DNA from 2 places in the Thermogemmatispora onikobensis genome. Region 1 is predicted to be linked to the other one. Evidence: riboswitches for the same ligand, from Rfam matches in the RefSeq annotation. Region 1 holds a riboswitch; the other holds the start of a gene.
What was found. Region 1 has a riboswitch for thiamine pyrophosphate ahead of BGC09_RS16155 (purine-cytosine permease family protein). Riboswitches for the same ligand answer to the same signal wherever they lie in the genome.
Positions count from the first base shown of each region.

Region 2: another riboswitch for thiamine pyrophosphate. It lies ahead of thiC (phosphomethylpyrimidine synthase ThiC); the one in region 1 lies ahead of BGC09_RS16155 (purine-cytosine permease family protein).

Region 1 covers NZ_BDGT01000039.1:2,035-5,106, forward strand. The annotation lists gene melA (alpha-galactosidase) at 1-511, opposite strand, end outside; TPP riboswitch at 762-919, shown strand; gene BGC09_RS16155 (purine-cytosine permease family protein) at 1,221-2,789, shown strand.
Region 2 covers NZ_BDGT01000008.1:86,240-89,311, forward strand. The annotation lists gene BGC09_RS05710 (SDR family NAD(P)-dependent oxidoreductase) at 29-796, shown strand; TPP riboswitch at 1,073-1,186, shown strand; gene thiC (phosphomethylpyrimidine synthase ThiC) at 1,244-2,581, shown strand; gene BGC09_RS05720 (phosphoketolase family protein) at 2,725-3,072, opposite strand, start outside.

The DNA.
Region 1 (3,072 bases):
GGCACAGCCCCACCGTGCGCAGGCGCGTCCCCCGCAGAGCCGCCAGCGTCAGTGCCGACATCGGATTCGTATAGTTCAGCACCCAGGCTCGCGGACACAGCTCCTCGGCATCGCGCAGGATCGCCAGCCAGGCCGGTCCCGTACGCAGCGCCTTGAAGATCCCTCCAGGACCAATCGTATCGCCGATACACTGATCGATCCCATATTTCAAAGGAATCTCGTAGTCCTGGCGCACATAGTCTAGCCCGGCCACCTCGATCGTATTGATCAAGAAATCGCTGCCTGCCATCACCTTGCGCCGCTCCGTCGAGGCTTCGACACGCCAGCGCTTGCCGCTGCGCTCGATCAGCTTCTCGGCGATACGGTGGGCCAGCTCCAGCCGCCGCGCATCCACATCAACCAGGGCAAAGGTCCCCTCATCCAGCCCCTCGCAGAACAGCACATCGGTCATCAGTTGACGGGCAAAGACGGCGCTCCCGGCGCCCATCATGGTGATCTTCACGTGGGTCACGACCTCATGCCTCCTTGGCGCTCGCAGGCGCGGTAGCCTGAGCCGACCGACCGCAGCCACCGGCGTACTGCCATGCCAGATTGTCCATCATCTGCAGTCAGTATAGCATCTGCCACAGGCCGCGGGCGAGCCAGCCAGCCGGGTCCCGCTTTGCCAGAGAGTGCCAAGAGACGCGACTCTTGCTTGCTTGACATGGCTGCCACGATCTGCTATACAGGTAGCAGGCAACACCGTTGCAGATAAAGGAGAAACAGGCAGTCACGGGAGCTCGGGAGAGCCGGGCTGAGAGGGTGACCAGACCTGTCGCCGTGGGTTGCACTGCGCCGCGTTGCGAGCAGGCCGTACCGTCACCGACCGCCAGAACCTGATCTGGGTAATGCCAGCGCAGGGAGCGTGCTTGATCCTATTGCCTGCCCCGCAGGCTGGGGCAGCCCCCAAAGCGAGCAGCCTAACGATCCCGAGGTGCTGGCGGAGAGACAGGCACGAGCCAGCACCCTCGTTCCTTGGCATCAACGCCCGATCGATCAGCCAGCTCCCCCACCAACGCAAACAGAGCAGCCGCAGCCCCTCTGTCGCCCTTGGGACAGACCGGTACCTCTGCCACTCCAGTGCCTGCCCCTTGGTGAACCATCCAGGCTGTAGTTAGTCCAGCCAGCGGCTTGACGCACCCCACAGAGCGCAAGCTGTCAAAGAAAGGAGCAAGCCAATTATGGAGCCAGCAATGGAGCCACAGGAATCAGGCAGCGGCATCCTGCAAGTACGGGGAGTAGAAGCAGATGATTTCCTCAAAGTCGAGCGCCACGGCATGGAGCCGATTCCCGAAGCTGATCGGCATGGCAGCGCGCGCGAGCTGGCACTTGTCTGGACTGGAGCAATGGCCAATTACCTATCGCTCCTGACCGGGGCCCTGGCCATCGGGGCCCCGCTCGTGCTGGGTCTGAGCCAGGGACAGCTTGGCCTGCTTGACAGCGCCATTGCCATCGTCATCGGCTGCGCCCTGGCCGCCGCCCTGCACGGTCTGACCAGCGCCACCGGCGCCCGCACCGGTACTCCGCAAATGGTCTTCGCGCGCGCCGTCTTTGGGCACCGCGGCGCCTATCTTGGTGCCTTCCTGACCTGGCTGATGGCCGTCGGCTGGTTCGCCGTCGACTGCGTCATCGGCGGCTGGGCCCTGGTGCAGCTCGCCAGTCTGGTCGGCCTCCCCAGAACGCCGCAGACCGCCCTCATCGCCATCGCCCTCGTCCTCATCGCCTCCGTCATCGTCGCCGTCTACGGACATCAGACCGTCCACGTCTTCGAAAAGTACGGCGCCATCGTCTTCATGGCCTTCTGCCTCCTGCTCTTCATTGTCCTCTTCCCGCGCATCAACTGGAGCCTGCCGACCACAGTTCACGGGCCGGCGCGGCTGGCCGCCATTGTCACCGGTGGCGGCTTCATCTACGCCCTCATTGCTTCCTGGATTCCCTTCGCCTCCGACTACTCGCGCTACCTGCCCACGCGCACGCGCGCCGGCAGCATCGCCTGGTGGGCAGGGCTGGGGATCGGCCTGCCAACGGCCCTGTTGGGCATCCTTGGCGTCGCCCTGGCCACCATCAACCCGGCCAATCCTGATCTGCTGAGCGTCATCACCGGCGCCGCGCCTCCCTGGCTGCTGGTCCCCTTCCTGCTCTTCGTGGTTCTGGGCGAAATCTGGGCCAACTACTTCGACGTCTACACCGCCGGCCTGGTGGCCCTGGCGATGGACATCCCGCTCCGGCGCTGGTGGTCGGCCTTCCTCTGCGGCCTCGTCGGAGCGGTGGGCGTCGGCTGGATCGGCTTTTTCTCCCGCTTCAGCTTCAGCGAGGCCCAGACCTACAGCGAGCTGGTCAACCGCTTCCTCAACGTCTACATCGACTTCCTGCTCCTGACCTACCTGTGGGTGCCGGCCTGGGCCGCCGTGCTCCTCATCGACTTCTTCGTGCTGCGCCGGGGACGCTATGCCGCTGCAGAGCTGACGCGCGGGCGGGCCGGACGCTACTGGTATCGCGGCGGCGTGGCCTGGCGAGCCGTTCTCTCCTGGCTAGTGGGCTTCGCCATTACCATCCCCTTCATCGGCTCGGCGACCTTACCCTGGCTGAGTCAGCCGTGGCAGGGGCCATTAGCCCACCTGTTAGGCGGCATGGACCTGAGCGGCATCATCGGGGCCGTCGTCAGCGGCCTCCTCTACCTCCTGCTGAACCTGCCCCGCCTGCGCCAGCGGCCCGCCGCCAGCGCTGCAGAGATGGCAGCCGCCAGCTAACGGCTCCTATTCCGCAATCTATCCAGCCAGAGCTACAAGGGTTAGCGTTGGGGAGAGATGGAGGCCGCTGGGACGGGCTTTCGGGAATCGAAGGTCCCGTCCCCCCGTTCCAGGCACGCTTGACAGACCAGAGAAAATCTAGCCAGAAGGACCCTCAGCCACCGCGGGCGGCTCCTCTCTCCTCCCTCTCCCGAGAACGTCGAGCGCCGGGAATGGGAAGCACTCAGGGAGCCGGCCAGCAAGACAAGCCGAGAGCTAGCAAGATAGAGACGAGGTCAATCAA
Region 2 (3,072 bases), on a different contig from region 1:
AGCCTAGCAGAGAAGGAGTAAGCAAGAGATGATGCGCTTCGAGCAACAGGTCGCCGTGGTGACAGGAGCCGCGTCAGGCATCGGTCGCGCACTGGTGCAGCGCCTGACTAGCGAAGGAGCGGCGGTGGTCGCCGTCGATATTGTCGAGGAGCCGTTGCAGGCACTGGTAGCGGAATTGCAAGGGCAGGGGGCAAAGCTCTGCGCCTGCCCCGCCGATGTGGCCTCGGAGAGTGGCGTTGAGGCCATGCTGACGACTGCTACTTCGACCTACGGGCGGCTCGATATCCTGTGCAATAATGCGGGTATCATGGATCTGATGACGCCCGCCGCTGAGGTTCCCTTAGAGTTGTGGGAGCGCGTGCTCGCAGTGAACCTCTACGGTCCCTTCCTGGCTTGCCGCCGGGCCATTCCGATTTTTCTAGAGCAGGGTAGCGGCACGATTGTCAATACGGCCTCCGAGGCTGGCCTGCGCGGCGGCGCCGCCGGCACCCCGTACACGGTCTCCAAGCATGGTCTGATCGGCCTGACTCGCAGCATTGCTTTCCACTATGGCGAGCGTGGCATTCGCTGCAACGCCGTTTGTCCGGGAGCGGTGGCGACAGCTATCGGTATGGGGTCGGGCGTCCCGAGTCAGTCTGGTCTGGAGCGCGTTGGGACCTTCATCCGCGCCAGCGCTCCCTCACGGGTAGCCTCGCCCGACGAGATCGCCGCAGCTATTGCTTTCCTCGCTTCCAAAGAAGCAAGCTATATTAATGGGGCCATCCTGCCCGTTGACGGAGGCTGGCTAGCAGCTTGAGCTATTCCTGCTTGAGGAGCGGTCGGAGCCCGGCAGCTCTCTAGCTCCGGCGGCTCCCTTCCTCTTTGCTCTCTCCCCTCCTGCTCCTGGGTAGTGTCAGGCGAAGGGCATTATCCGCACGGTTGATAGATAGATGCTTACCCTCTTCCCCAGGCTGATCGTATTGGCTCATCTGTCGCCTTTAGCAGCCAGAGAAGGGCGCTGCCGGCCATCAAGCGTGGCTCACCAACAGGATGCATATGGTATGATTCTTTCAGTAGACGACTGAGCGCTTCTCATTGGACCTGGGGGAGCTCGGGCAACCGGGCTGAGAGGGCCCCTGTCAGCGGGGCCGACCCCTCGAACCTGACCCGGGTAATACCGGCGGAGGGAAGGGTCCGTCTGGCCGCCCAACCCGCTGCCGGTTCCCCTTCAGGTCAGTCCCAGACAATGACCGGAGGTGGAACAGTGCCAACTCAGCTTGAGCAGGCCCGTCAGGGCCAGATTACCGAGGCAATGGCCTATGTGGCCCAAGCCGAAGGTCTCCCCGTTGAAGCAATCCGCGAGAAGGTCGCTGCCGGCCTGGCAGTTATTCCAGCCAACCCCAATCATCGCACCCTCTCTCACTTTACCGCTATCGGCCAGGGCCTCCTGGTAAAAGTCAACGCCAACCTTGGTACCTCCTACGACTATGTCAATCTAGCAGAGGAGTGCCAAAAGCTCGCACTGGCCCAGCAGGCTGGCGCCGATGCCGTCATGGATCTCTCGACCGGTGGCGACATTCCCGCCATTCGTCAGACGCTGTTGGGGTCCTGTATTGTTCCCCTGGGCACCGTTCCGATCTACGAAGCCGAGTTTCGGGCGGTGCGCGAGAAGGGTTCTTTTCTCAAGATGAGCGCCGATGAGCTGTTTGAGACGATTGAACAGCATGGCAAGGCTGGCGTCGATTTTATTACTGTGCACTGTGGGGTGACGCGTCAGAATCTGGAGCATTACCGGCAGGCGGAGCGCGTGACAGGGATTGTTTCGCGCGGCGGGGGCCTGCTGGCGGCCTGGATGCTGGAGAACGGAGCCGAGAATCCGCTCTACGAGCATTTCGATTGGCTGCTGGAGATCGCTCGCCAGTATGATATGACGTTGAGCCTGGGAGATGGCCTTCGGCCTGGATCGCTTGCCGATGATCTTGACGGCGCCCAGGTGGGCGAGTTGATTATCCTGGGAGAGTTAGTCGAACGAGCGCGGCGCGCAGGCGTACAGGTGATGGTTGAAGGTCCGGGCCATGTGCCCCTCAGCGAAGTGCAGGCCAATGTCCAGCTGCAGAAGAAGCTCTGTCGTGGTGCTCCTTTCTACATTCTGGGCATGTTGCCCGTTGATACCGCTGCCGGCTTCGACCATATCGCCGGAGCGATCGGTGGGGCGCTGGCAGGCATGCATGGGGCCGATATGCTCTGCTATCTGACGCCGGCTGAGCATCTGGGTCTGCCTAATCCGCGCCAGGTCTATGAGGGAGTGGTAGCTTTTAAGATCGCCGCCCACGCCGCTGATGTAGCTCGTGGCCATCCCCAGGCCCTGGCTCGCAACCGTCAGATGTCGGAGGCTCGCTATCGTCTCGACTGGGATACCCAATTTCAATTGGCGCTCTATCCTGAAGAGGCACGGCGCATCTTCGCTGAGCGCGCTTCCAAGACGCGGGCCTGCTCAATGTGTGGGCCATTCTGCCCGATGAATCTTGTTGAGCATGTGCTGCGTCGACAGCAACGGGACGGTAGCCCGCATCCACAGGCGGCGGAGCAGCTGGTCCGCTGAGGGGTTACATCTGAGCCGCTGCGGTCCCAATCGGAGGCAGATCCTGTTGTCGTCCTGCCGCGCTTGAAACTCCATGGGAGCGGCTCAAGAGAAGCAAGAGAAGCAAGATAACATCGCTTCCTTGAGTCGCTCCCGTTTAGAGTTTAATCTGTCCAGGTCCAGTCGCGTATTTCAGGCATATCCTCCAGGTGCTCACGGATATAGCGATGATGTTCACGCAGCCGCTCCTCGCATTCGCGCACGAGTGGCGCTGTGAGATGGCGCAGGCGTGGCGTGTGCTCCATCGCTAGCAGGCAGAGATGGTAGCGGCTGACTTCGTTGAGGACGACCATATCAAAGGGTGTGGTCGTGGTTCCCTGCTCGTTGTAGCCGCGGACGTGGAAGCGGGCCGGATTGGGGCGCCCGTGTACGAGCTGATGGACAGCGCGCTGATAGCCGTGAAAGGCGAAGATGACAGGCTTCGCCTCAGTAAAGTGGGCGACGAAGGTTGC